Regions from separate parts of the Alteromonas sp. HB246098 genome, predicted to be linked through region 2. Evidence: predicted binding sites of a transcription regulator. Region 2 holds the regulator's gene; each other region holds the start of a gene.
The links. The regulator sigma-54, encoded in region 2, starts transcription at its own class of promoters, with help from an activator protein. The targets are predictions, from matches to a motif close to GTTGGCACGNNNNTNGNNT.
Positions count from the first base shown of each region.

Region 1: the regulator sigma-54 is predicted to act here: its motif matches at 1,317-1,335, upstream of ACYTPF_RS04985 (flagellar basal body rod protein FlgF).
Region 3: the regulator sigma-54 is predicted to act here: its motif matches at 1,882-1,900, upstream of ACYTPF_RS09710 (EF-hand domain-containing protein).
Region 4: the regulator sigma-54 is predicted to act here: its motif matches at 1,236-1,254, upstream of glnA (glutamate--ammonia ligase).

Region 1 is NZ_JBTZUG010000001.1:1,153,660-1,156,850, forward strand. It holds gene flgG (flagellar basal-body rod protein FlgG) at 1-488, opposite strand, end outside; gene ACYTPF_RS04985 (flagellar basal body rod protein FlgF) at 535-1,278, opposite strand; gene flgE (flagellar hook protein FlgE) at 1,504-2,889, opposite strand; gene flgD (flagellar hook assembly protein FlgD) at 2,904-3,191, opposite strand, start outside.
Region 2 is NZ_JBTZUG010000007.1:238,548-241,738, forward strand. It holds gene ptsN (PTS IIA-like nitrogen regulatory protein PtsN) at 1-291, opposite strand, end outside; gene hpf (ribosome hibernation promoting factor) at 305-592, opposite strand; gene ACYTPF_RS15595 (RNA polymerase factor sigma-54) at 623-2,104, opposite strand; gene lptB (LPS export ABC transporter ATP-binding protein) at 2,178-2,903, opposite strand; gene lptA (lipopolysaccharide transport periplasmic protein LptA) at 2,906-3,191, opposite strand, start outside.
Region 3 is NZ_JBTZUG010000003.1:393,475-396,665, forward strand. It holds gene ACYTPF_RS09700 (aromatic ring-hydroxylating oxygenase subunit alpha) at 146-1,201, shown strand; gene ACYTPF_RS09705 (GFA family protein) at 1,249-1,647, shown strand; gene ACYTPF_RS09710 (EF-hand domain-containing protein) at 1,967-2,662, shown strand; gene ACYTPF_RS09715 (phosphatase PAP2 family protein) at 2,795-3,191, shown strand, end outside.
Region 4 is NZ_JBTZUG010000005.1:212,235-215,425, forward strand. It holds gene glnA (glutamate--ammonia ligase) at 1-1,169, opposite strand, end outside; gene typA (translational GTPase TypA) at 1,628-3,191, shown strand, end outside.

The sequences.
Region 1 (3,191 bases), on a different contig from region 2:
CGGATACTCACGCTTATTTCACCATCTTGTGAGATAGTGATTTGCTGAGCATCTTCTGGAACAGCCACTTCAGGCTGAAGTAAAAAGCCAGCGCCAGAAGTAACAATTTGACCTTGGTCGTTAAGTGAAAACTGACCATTCCGTGAATAAGCAATAGTGCCGTCGGGCTGCAAAATTTCAAAATAGCCGCGGCCTTGAATTGACATATCCAACGCATTTTCAGTCGTCAGCAAGTTACCCTGCGTATGTGCTTTTTGCGTAGCGACCACTTTTGAACCTGAACCAAGCATTAGTCCAGATGGTAGTTCGGTGTCAGCAGAGGAACGACCGCCTGGCTGGTTGATATTCTGATAAAGCAAATCTTCAAATACTGCGCGGTCTTTTTTAAAGCCTACGGTTGATGCGTTTGCTAGGTTGTTAGACACCACTGCCACATCGGTTTGTGCGGCGTCTAGTCCGGTTTTACTAATCCATAGTGCTGGATGCATGTTAACCTCCGACGTTGCTCAAAGGGCAACGGTGTTTAAAATTCGTTTACAGTATGCGCAACAAAGAATTGCCACGGGTATCAAGTTCTTCCGCTTGTTTCATCACTTTTACTTGAAGCTCGTAGTGACGCTGAAGACTTATCATGTCTACCATCTCTTCAACAGCATTTACGTTAGAACCTTCAAGCATGCCAGACGCCACTTTTACGTTAGCGTTAGCGGGCGCAATTGAGCCATCTTCCATTCTAAATAAGCCGTCGGTGCCTCGCTCCATATCAGCGTAGTTTGGAGAAACTAGCTTGAGACGTCCTACTTCCTCGATAACATTGGCTGGGGCTCCTAGCTGCCTCATGGACAAGGTGCCATCAGCGGCAATGTTAAGATTGTCCAAAGGTACTGGAAGAAAAATAGGGCCGTTATCGCCTAGCACCACACGGTCGTGAATGTCTGTCAAAATTCCGTCATCGCCTAGTTTGAAGTTGCCATCACGGGAATAAGCTTCTTGACCATTTTGATCTTGCACCGCAAACCACCCATCCCCTTGAATGGCCACATCTAAATCTCGATCCGTTTTAATCATTGGACCCGACTCATAATTGTTAGACGGGCTTTCAGTCATAGAAAACACGCGGGTTGGCAAACCTTCGCCGTAAGCCGGCATCGATCTCGCTTGCTCTAATTGAGCTCTAAACCCGGTTGTCTGCGCGTTGGCTAAGTTATTGGCTCTAACCCCAGTTCCTAATAGGTCTTGGGATGCGCCACTTGCTGCAATGTAGAGAAGTTTGTCCATGACTGACTTTTGACTCTGATTAAACCTTAAGCAAGATTTTGCAAAGGCGATGCCAACCTGTGGATTTTTAACCCAAGTAGAAAATATGAAAGGTATTAAATTGATATTTAAAGGAAAATAAAAGAGCCGCTGTTGTGCGGCTCTTGTAAACATCGGCAATAATGGCGGGCTTGAACGCCAACGTATTGCCGCTTTTATATTCTAATAGACGGCGCTTTACCTTAACTATCGAATGTTCAGAATAGTCTGGTTCAGTGAGTTGTTAACTTCGAGCGCTCTTGAGTTAGCCTGGAAGTTACGCTGAGCAATGATCATGTCGATTAGCTCGGTGGTCAGGTTAACGTTGGCTTGTTCAAGGGCCGATGAATTAATCTCACCGAAGGTACCGGTTGTTGCTTCACCCGCTAGAGCCTCACCTGAAAGAATACTTTCTTTCCACTGTGTGCTGCTCTCTTGTGTTAGGCCTTGTTCGTTAGAAAAACGCACCAGTGCAACACGAACAATAGGCTCAGAGGTTCCGTTAGAGAAAGTAGCGCGAACTAGGCCATCAGGGCCGATATCGATACCTGTTAATCGGCCTACTGGCAGACCATCTTGCTCTAATGACGTTACTTCAAAAGCAGAAGCGAACTGAGTCGGCTCATTAGGCGTAGCGCTATTTACATCAAGATTAAAATCTATGCTTATCTGCTGCGTAGGATCAGAGCCATTTGCAAGGATACCCGCACCTAGCGCTTCAGTTTGCATTTTAAAATCTAGCGTGGGTAAGCCATCTGGCGTTTCCATACCAGAGAAATCACCACCTTGAGAGAAAATAAGTTTAGATGCGGTTACGGCATTACCTGTATTACCGCCCACCGAGTTAACTGCTGTAGTAGGGTCGGTATCGGCACCCGTCGAATCAGTCATGTCTACAAGGGTATCGTCTATCGCGGTAGCAACATACCACTCGTTGTCTACACCTGTTGCATTATCCTTGATAAAGTAATAAGTCATTACATGACTATCACCTAAAGAGTCATATACAGTAACCGACGTAGCTGCGTTGTATGTTAATGGATCTTCTGGGTCAAAATCTTGCGGATCTAACGCAGCATCGCCAGCCGGTAAGTTCATACGAATATCAACTTCTGTGGTTTGTGCTGGCGAACCGGATGAATCAGGTATACGCACAGGTTCCGTCGTACTTAATGCAACTGATGCACTTGTACCGTCAGAGTTTACTGGGAAACCCAGAAGGTTGTCGCCGTTACTGTTAACCACAAAGTTATCACTATCTAATTTAAACTGCCCAGCACGAGTGAACGAGAAATCCCGTGACGTAATTTCAGGTACGGTAGCAAAAAAGCCGTTACCTGTAATCGCTAAATCGAGCGACGTGTTGGTAAACTGAAGGCTGCCCTGAGAAAATTGCTGAGCAACTTCTTGAGTAAGTACACCGTCACCCACTTTCGTTTTGCCGCCTGAAAGCAATGATGCCGCATAAACGTCGCCAAATTCAGCTCGTGATTCTTTAAAGCCAACTGTATTAACGTTTGCGATGTTGTTGGCGGTTACATCCAAATCTTTTTGTGCGGCCGATACGCCACTCAGTGCAATATTAAAAGACATTATTGATTCTCCTACTAACTGCCGATTTGGATGACGTCATCAAGATTGATACTGACATCACCATCCAAATTCAAAATTACGCCCTGACCACTGCCGGCCAAGCTGACACTTCCAACATGACGATTGACGGCAGTATTCAGCTGAACACCTTCACCGTTTAGTTCGCCGGTAGCGCTGATAACATATTCTCCAGGTTCCATCTGGTTGCCGTGTTTATCTTTGCCATCCCATTCAAACTCAATGTTGCCCGCACTTTGTGTACCTGCATCAATGGTTTTGATTACTTCTCCAAACTGGTTCTC
Region 2 (3,191 bases):
TACGGGCTTTTCATCTAGGGCATCAAAGTTGATAGCTGGTGTGCTTGTTACAACAATTGCTATTACCTTCTCAAGGCCAGCCAGGCGACCGTGAGGCAGTGCTATGCCGTTGCCAATACCCGTGCTACCCATACGTTCTCGAGCCATTAAGCTATTTAAAACCGTTGCCTGGTCGATGTTATCATTTTGCTTGGCAGCGATATCAGCGATGATCTCAAGAATTCGCTTTTTACTATTACACTGAACCGCACACTCGGTGCGGTCCAGACTTACGATGGCTTGTATATCCATGCTTAATTAACTACTAATGTTTTTTCAGTTTTTCCTTATGCTTGATTACCTGCCGGTCGAGTTTATCAACCATGCTGTCAATCGCCGCATACATGTCGGTATTTTCTGAGGATGCGAATACTTCAGCGCCACTTAAATGAACAGTCGCTTCGGCTTTTTGATTTAATTTTTCAACGTTCAGGATGACATGCACATTAGAAATGTGATCAAAGTGACGTTCAAGTTTGCTGAACTTCGTATCGACATAATTACGCAAAGAGTCGGTGATTTCGACATGATGACCAGTGAGGTTGATTTGCATATTTCGTCTTCCTTATATATTTAAGCCTAGTTAAATAAGGCTTTTGCGTTGGTTCGACGGTGGGATCGATAACGATTCCCGATATTTTGCTATTGTTCGCCGAGCGACTTTTATGCCTTGCTCTGCCAACAACGAAGCAATCTTGCTATCACTTAGCGGCTTGCTAGGATTTTCCGCAGCCACTAACTTCTTGATCAATGCACGAATCGCTGTAGATGAACATTCACCACCTGACTCAGTTGCTACGTGGCTTGAGAAGAAATACTTCAATTCAAAGATACCACGAGGCGTATGCATATACTTTTGCGTTGTCACACGGGAAATAGTCGATTCGTGCATATCTACCATTTCTGCGACATCATTTAGTACCATTGGTTTCATCATTTCCGGGCCGTGCTCAAAAAAGCCCATTTGCTGCTGCACAATACAATTTGCGACCTTCATTAAGGTATCGTTACGAGATTCAAGGCTCTTTATGAACCACTTGGCCTCTTGCATGTGTGAGCGGATGAATTGTGAATCGCTACTGTTCTTAGCACGGCGACTCATTGCTGCGTACTGTTGATTTACGCTTAATTTCGGCAGACTGTCGGGGTTCAGCTCAACCACCCAACGGCCATTTTTCTTGGTTACCGAGACATCAGGAATAACGTACTCAGGCTCTTTAGTAACTAAAGCACTACCTGGACGTGGATTCAAGGTTTGAAGTAAACGCATTGCTTCGCGCAGCTGATCTTCTTTTAATCGGCTCTTACGCATTAGGGTGCGGTAGTCTTTACTGCTCAGTAAATCTGAATATTCCTCAATAAGCTGCTTCGCTTCAGCAAGCCACGGTGTGTCTTCTGAAAACTGGCGCAATTGCACCATAAGACATTCTTGAGGGGTACGAGAACCTGAACCAATGGGGTCGAACATTTGAATACGCTTAAGTACACATTCTATTTCGTCCATTTCGATAGGCTCTTCAAGATCATCATCGTTGACCGCTTCTAAGATATCGTCAAGAGTAACGGTCAAATAACCTGATTCGTCAATCGAATCGATGATTGCAGTAGCAATGGCGCGGTCAGTATCCGAAAAATGAGTGAGGCGCATTTGCCAAAGCAAGTGCTCTTGTATGTCTTCAGTGGTCTCACCTTGAAAGATTTGTTCATCATCATTAGATGGACCAGGTGCTGGCGCAGAAGAAGCGGAATAATACTCATCCCAAGTGCTGTCGATAGGTAGCTCATCGGGAAGGTCATTCTTCTCCAGTGCATCTCCTGCTTCTAGCGTGTCGCTTGATGCAGAAGCTGTCGCTTCAGCAGCGCTATCGTCACTATCGACATTGTTCTTTTCTACTTGTGGCTCGTCGCTACCTTCTTCCACTTCTAAAAGCGGATTAGAGTCGAGCGCTTCTTGAATCTCTTGCTGAAGATCAAGCGTAGAAAGCTGCAGCAGCTTAATGGCCTGCTGCAGCTGAGGTGTCATGGTAAGTTGTTGGCTAAATTTTAGCTGTAAAGATGGTTTCATCTACGTCTTATTTAAATGCTCTAAATTAAATATACCAGAGCGAAACTGAAAAATGACAATTCGGTTACACTAACTATAGCCTGAATTGTTCGCCTAGGTATACGTCCCTTACTTTTTGATTACTTAAAACCTGTTCCGCAGTTCCTTGCGCAATAAGCTCGCCATGACTCACAATGTACGCTTTTTCACAAACATCCAATGTTTCGCGTACGTTATGGTCCGTGATAAGGATACCAATACCCCTATCTCGCAGATGCTGTATTATCTTCTTTATATCATTAACTGATATTGGATCAACACCGGCAAATGGTTCGTCTAACAAAATAAACTGTGGTTTTGCTGCCAGAGCTCGTGCAATCTCTACGCGACGCCGTTCTCCCCCTGACAAACTCATCCCCGTACTATTACGTATATGGTTGATATTAAATTCATCAAGTAGGGCATCTGCTTCTTCTTCTTGCTGTTGTGAATTTAAATCTTTACGGGTTTGCAAAATGGCCATGATATTTTCATGTACCGTAAGCTTTCTAAATATTGATGCCTCTTGCGGGAGGTAGCCTATACCGCGGCGTGCGCGCTCATGCATTGGCTGGTGAGTAAGCTCATTATCATCAATTTCGATCTTGCCTTTGTCTAAGTTGACCAAACCTACAATCATGTAAAAAGTAGTGGTCTTACCAGCTCCATTAGGGCCGAGAAGACCAACAATTTGACCGGTAGACACTGAAAGGCTTACGTCGCGAACAACCTGTCGCGATTTATACGATTTAGCAAGGTTTTTAGCGCTCAAAGTTGCCATTGCTATTCATTGTCCTCGTTGTCTTTCTTAGACGATGTTTTACGAATGGTGTCAGGGGTAAACACTGTGGTTACACGACCTTCACCATCTTCACCGGCGCCACCCGTTGCAAGCAATTGTTCAGTAATCATATCGAACGTAATCTTATCACCTTGCACTTTACTGGTATCTTGCTGTAGCTCAGCATTACCCGCCAGAGAAATAGTGCGATTAATTACTTCATAGCGAATTTCATTAGCTTTCGCTGATACCGGTGTACCGTCTTCTAGTGATTGAGAATAGCTTGCA
Region 3 (3,191 bases), on a different contig from region 2:
TAAGGTGCGCGGATTCTACTCCGTTATTTAAAAAAAAATAGTGCTTTGAACAAAAATATTGCTATTTTTTTAATCAATTCAGTGATACATAGCGCCTATATAATTTCGACTTAACGCAATGCGTTTTTAATACCTATTTTAAACTATGAAAACCGTTATCCACCCTTCTATAAAAAGTTATTTTGATGCTAATGAAAGCCAGCAGGAAATCGAACAGGCATTCTCTCGTGGGCTTGCTTATGCGGGCCATTCTCTCATGGTGCCAGAGAAGTTTAGTTATCAGGTTCTGCCGCACTTTAACGACCGTTATGTGTTATTTAATCAGGGTGAGAACCATGAACTTATATCCAATGTTTGCTTACATCGACAAGCTCAACTTCTTGAAGGGCAAGGCCGGGCACGCAGCATAGTTTGTAAACTCCACTGCTGGGGCTATGACAATACAGGCCAGCTTAAAGGTGCGCCCCACTTTAAGGATGCCCCTAGCGGTCAGTTGAAAAAGGAATCACTGTCAGTGTGGAACGGTCTTCTATTTCGAGGGCGCTCTCCTAATATGGACTTATCTGCCCTTGGGCTTGAGGACTATCTCGACTTTACCGATTACTTTTACGCCGGTTCTGAAACCACGGAATATCAATTTAACTGGAAGACATTCGTCGAAATCTATCTAGAGAACTATCACGTGTACTCCATGCACCCTGGGCTTCGCCAGTTTGTTAAACCCGATGATTTAGAATGGTCGTTTGGCGATGATTTTTCAGTTCAAAAAGTTGGGCTAGGCGACCAGCTTACCAAGCGCACAACACCGCGTTACAGAGAGTTCCAAGACGCATTATTGGCACGATTCGGGCAAACACTTCCTCGCTTTGGCGCAATATGGTGCTTTTTGTACCCTAATATTATGATTGAGTGGTACCCAGATATTATTGTCGTCAGCACGATTTATCCCAAGGGTGCAGGCGCATGTGTAAACCACGTTGAGTTTTATTATCCCGAAGCACTTTATAAAGATATGCCAGACTACTTTGCAGCCGAAAAAGCGGCCTATATGGAAACAGCGGTAGAAGATGAAGAAGCCTGCCTATTGTTAGAGAAAGGTCGACGTGCACTTTATTTATCAGACGAAGAAGAACACGGTCCCATAGAACCGTTTTTAGAAGCAGGCGTGGCGCATTTTTACGATTGGCTTGCTAAACAGTAGCAGTCTTGGTGCTTTAAATAGTGTTATTTCACAAAAAAGGAGTTTTGATGAACAATTACAAAGGGTCTTGTTTGTGCGGTTCGGTAACTTTTAAAATTGAGGGTGATTTTGACAGTTTTTATCTGTGCCACTGCAAACACTGTCAAAAGGATACAGGTTCGGCCTTCGCAGCCAACCTGTTTTCAAGTTCGGCTATATTAACTTGGGCATCGGGTGTTGACGCTGTAGTCAACTTCACGCTCGAGAACACGCGTCATAGCAAAAGTTTCTGTAAAATCTGTGGTTCAGCCCTTCCGTGTACTCAACTCGGTGACATTCTAGCCGTACCCGCTGGGTGTCTGGATACAAAACTACTGATTAAACCTACTGCACATATCTTCGGCGTAAGCAAAGCTGCGTGGGAACAAAGTTTAGAAACAATTACAAAATTCGAACGTTTACCGTAACAAACATCGAGCACTCATTCGAAACTTGGTGACTTTATATTAAACAAAACTCGCTGCTTGAATAGCTGCAGGTCGATTGATGCTTATGGTCTTAGCGAACCTAAATCATCATGTATCACTTTTGTTAAAATCATTGGGTAACTTTTGCATGAAATTCTATAGTTCTCACAATTCAGCGTTACGCCAACTAGCCCCGCAAAAACCTAAACCATCTACTTTTCATACACTTACTAGAATGGCACATGCTGTGAATAGTCCATTGTGAATTCTCTCCTCCGTTTTTAAGCAGTATGGAGGCCGAAAAACCAAGGAGTAAGATATGAAAAAGTTAACTATTGCTACATTAATTAGTGCCGCTCTGTCTGCTGGTGCATTTGCTGGCGACGACATGGAAAAAATCGACACAACCTTTGTTGATTTAGACAACGATGACAATGGATACATTTCACGAGAAGAGGCAGACGACGATGAGATTTATGCGCACTTCTCTAAAATTGATACCAATTCAGACATGAAACTTTCAGCTAAAGAATTTAATGCTCATGTTATGAAACACCCTCAACATTTCGATGATGAAGTGCTCGCTACGGTAAAGTCTATGAAAGTGAGCATGGGCAAAAAAGGAGCCATGGAAACAAAAGTTAAAGTTGACACCGATGTAGATGAAGTGGTCGCAGCAACAAAAGATAAAAGGCTGACTCATGAGTTAAGAGCTGAAACTGAGCTTAAAGCTAATGGAAACTTAGAAAAGACAAAGGTCGATAAAGTAGCCGAAGATACTGTTGTGAACGATAAGACGGTGATCGCAGATGAAGCAGTAATCGCGCGTAGTAAATTCGAAATGATGGACGCAAACAACGATGGCGAGCTTACCAAAGCTGAAGCCTCAAGAAGTGGCGTAACGCGCAATTTCGATAAAATTGATTTAAATGATGATGAATTGATTACGCGCACAGAATTTAAGCGTTATCAGCGCTCATTTGAAGGAAATTTAGACGGTAACTCGGAAGAGTAATGTTGCAGTAAGAAAAGAGCCGCTCGTGCGGCTCTTTTTATTGTTTAAATACTTTTTCTGTACACGTGCTATCAAGCCTGCACGTATTGATTCCCTTTCTTTCCCATCACTTCATCGAATAAAGGATTTTTTATGTTAGCTTCAACAGGACTTAAAAGTTTACTCGCGTACCGAGCACTGCGCCAAATGAATGGGCCCAGTTCAGACAATGCGCAGAGTAAAGAACACCTCATTACATCTAGTAAATTAAGCAATGCAACGACGCCGCCATCAGTCGCCGCAATAACAGGTTCAGCCTATGCTGTATCTAAGATGACGGACGCTCCAAAAATACAACGCTTCCTTCTAAAATCGACGTTATCAGCCTCAGTGGCAGGTCTACTTAATGCAGGCCTTAAGAGATTGATTGGACGAAAGCGTCCTAGAGCTGAGAGCGGCCCTGAAATAAAAGGCCCGGCATTGAAAGACAAATTTAACTCTATGCCATCAGGACATGCGGCAGCAGTAGCGGCAGTGGCAGGCTCAATAC
Region 4 (3,191 bases), on a different contig from region 2:
CCAGGATGGATCTTGTTTTTGATACCGTCAAGGCCAGCCATTAGCATTGCAGAGAACGCTAGGTAAGGGTTAGCTGTTGGGTCAGGGAAACGTACTTCAATACGACGCGCTTTATCGCTTGTTACGTGAGGAATACGAATTGATGCAGAACGGTTACGCGCAGAGTATGCAAGCATTACCGGCGCTTCGAATCCAGGAACTAGACGCTTGTAAGAGTTAGTAGAAGCGTTAGCGAAGGCGTTGATTGCACGCGCGTGCTTGATGATACCACCGATGTAGTAAAGTGCTTCTTCAGAAAGACCTGCGTATTTGTCACCTGCGAAGATGTTAACGCCGTCTTTAGAGATAGACTGGTGACAGTGCATACCAGAACCGTTATCGCCAACAAGAGGCTTAGGCATAAAGGTAGCAGTTTGGCCGTATGCATGTGCAACATTATGTACAACATACTTATACACTTGAATTTCATCCGCTTTCTTAACTAGCGTGTTGAATTCACAAGCGATTTCGTTTTGACCCGCTGTCGCTACTTCGTGGTGGTGAGCTTCAATAACAAGGCCCATTTCTTCCATAACCATACACATAGCAGCACGAATGTCGTGAGCAGAATCTACCGGAGGTACTGGGAAGTAGCCGCCTTTAACGCCAGGGCGGTGAGCCATGTTGCCGCCTTCGAATTCTTCACCTGAGTTCCACTTTGCTTCTGAAGAGTCAATCTTGTAGAACGAACCTGCCATATCTGTATGGAAACGCACGTCGTCGAAAAGGAAGAACTCTGGCTCTGGGCCGAAGAAGCATGTGTCGCCGATACCTGTAGATTTCAAGTACTCTTCTGCGCGACGTGCAACAGAACGTGGGTCACGCTCGTAACCTTCCATTGTTGAAGGCTCAACAATGTCACAACGGATGTTTACTTGTGTTTCTTCTGCGAAAGGGTCTACTACGCAGCTGTCTGCGTCTGGAAGAAGAACCATATCTGATTCGTTGATGCCTTTCCAACCAGCAATTGAAGAACCGTCGAACATTTTACCTTCTTCGAAGAATTCTTCATCAACAACACTTGCAGGAATTGATACGTGTTGTTCTTTACCTTTAGTGTCGGTAAAACGTAAATCTACAAACTTCGCTTCACTTTCTTTAATCAGTTCTAATGCCTTATCTACTGACATCGTGTCCTCCAGGTTTAATGTAAAAATGCGGAATGATCAGCTTCACTCCAACAGTGGCAAAAGTGAAAGCGATTATCATGCCATTTACAAGCAAGCCGAATTTTGCGGCATGGACAGGCATCTATCACTTCCATTTGAATAGCAATGCACCAGCAAGGTGCGTTAATGCTCCATAGTGGTGCTTAATTGTTACTTTTATGTCATCTAGCCTAGATCACTTTGTATCACACCACCACCGTATATGTTCAATTCGGTGCAAATGTGATGGTTATTTTTTAAACTGAAGAGGTAATTCTAATAAAAGTGACTTCTTATCAAAAAAAGGTGCGCAAACGTCGTGGTTTTTCTGTACAATCCGCGCAAATTTCTCTATCTGCATTTTTTTGCAACAAATCTAATGCAGACTAATTCGATTCCCGAATTAAGTTGGCATCGATTTACACAGGCTCTATATAAGCATGAATACCACTGATATTAGTAAATTGCGTAACATCGCAATCATCGCCCACGTTGACCACGGTAAAACCACCCTGGTAGACAAACTGTTACAGCAGTCTGGCACCCTTGAATCTCGAGGCGAGCAAGAAGAGCGCGTAATGGACTCGAACGACATCGAGAAAGAACGTGGCATTACCATCCTAGCTAAAAACACAGCGATTAACTGGAATGACTACCGTATCAACATCGTAGATACTCCAGGACACGCTGACTTCGGTGGTGAAGTAGAACGTGTAATGTCAATGGCCGACTCTGTACTTCTACTTGTAGATGCACAGGAAGGTCCAATGCCACAAACGCGTTTCGTAACGCAAAAAGCATTTGCCCAAGGCCTTAAGCCAATTGTTGTTATCAATAAAATCGACAAGCCTGGCGCACGCCCTGATTGGGTAATGGATCAAGTATTCGACCTTTTCGATAACCTAGGCGCAACTGACGAGCAGCTTGATTTCCAAGTTGTTTACGCTTCTGCACTAAATGGCTGGGCATCACACGATGCAGACGAGCCTCAAGAAGACATGAATGCACTATTTGAAACTATCGTTGAGCAAGTTTCTGCACCTGATGCAGACGTAGACGGTCCTTTCCAAATGCAGATTTCTCAGCTTGATTACAACTCATACGTGGGCGTAATTGGTGTAGGTCGTGTTAAGCGCGGTTCAGTTAAGCCAAACCAACAAGTGACAGTTGTTACTGCTGATGGCGAAAAGCGTAACGGTAAAGTTGGTCTGGTTTACGGCTATCTTGGACTTGCACGTCACGAAGTTGAATCTGCACATGCCGGCGACATCATTGCTATCACAGGTCTTGGCGAACTTAAGATCTCTGACACCATTTGTGACCAAAATACAGTTGAAGCGCTTCCTCCACTTACGGTTGATGAGCCTACTGTTACTATGACTTTCCAAGTAAACACGTCTCCGTTTGCGGGTAAAGAAGGTAAATATGTAACGTCACGTAACATCCTAGAGCGTCTTAACGACGAACTAGTGCACAACGTTGCGCTTCGCGTTGAAGAAACTCAAGACCCTGATAAGTTCCGCGTATCAGGTCGTGGTGAACTTCACCTAGGTATTCTTATTGAAAACATGCGTCGTGAAGGGTACGAGCTTGCTGTATCTCGTCCAGAGGTAATTCTTAAAGAAGTTGATGGCGAAACACAAGAACCTTACGAAACACTAACAATTGACTGTGAAGAAGAGCACCAAGGCTCAATCATGGAACAGCTTGGTCTTCGTAAAGCCGAAATGACCGATATGTCTCCAGATGGCAAAGGTCGCGTACGTATCGACTTCATTATTCCAAGCCGTGGCCTAATTGGTTTCCAAACAGACTTTATGACAATGACATCTGGTTCTGGTTTGCTTTACCACACGTTCGATCACTACGGTCCGTACAAGGGCGGTATTATCGGTAAGCGTAAAAACGGTGTACTTATCGCAAACGCAAACGGTAAAGCATTGACTAACGCCCTGTTTAACCTGCAAGAGCGTGGTCGCCTATTTATCGGTCACGGTGTTGAAG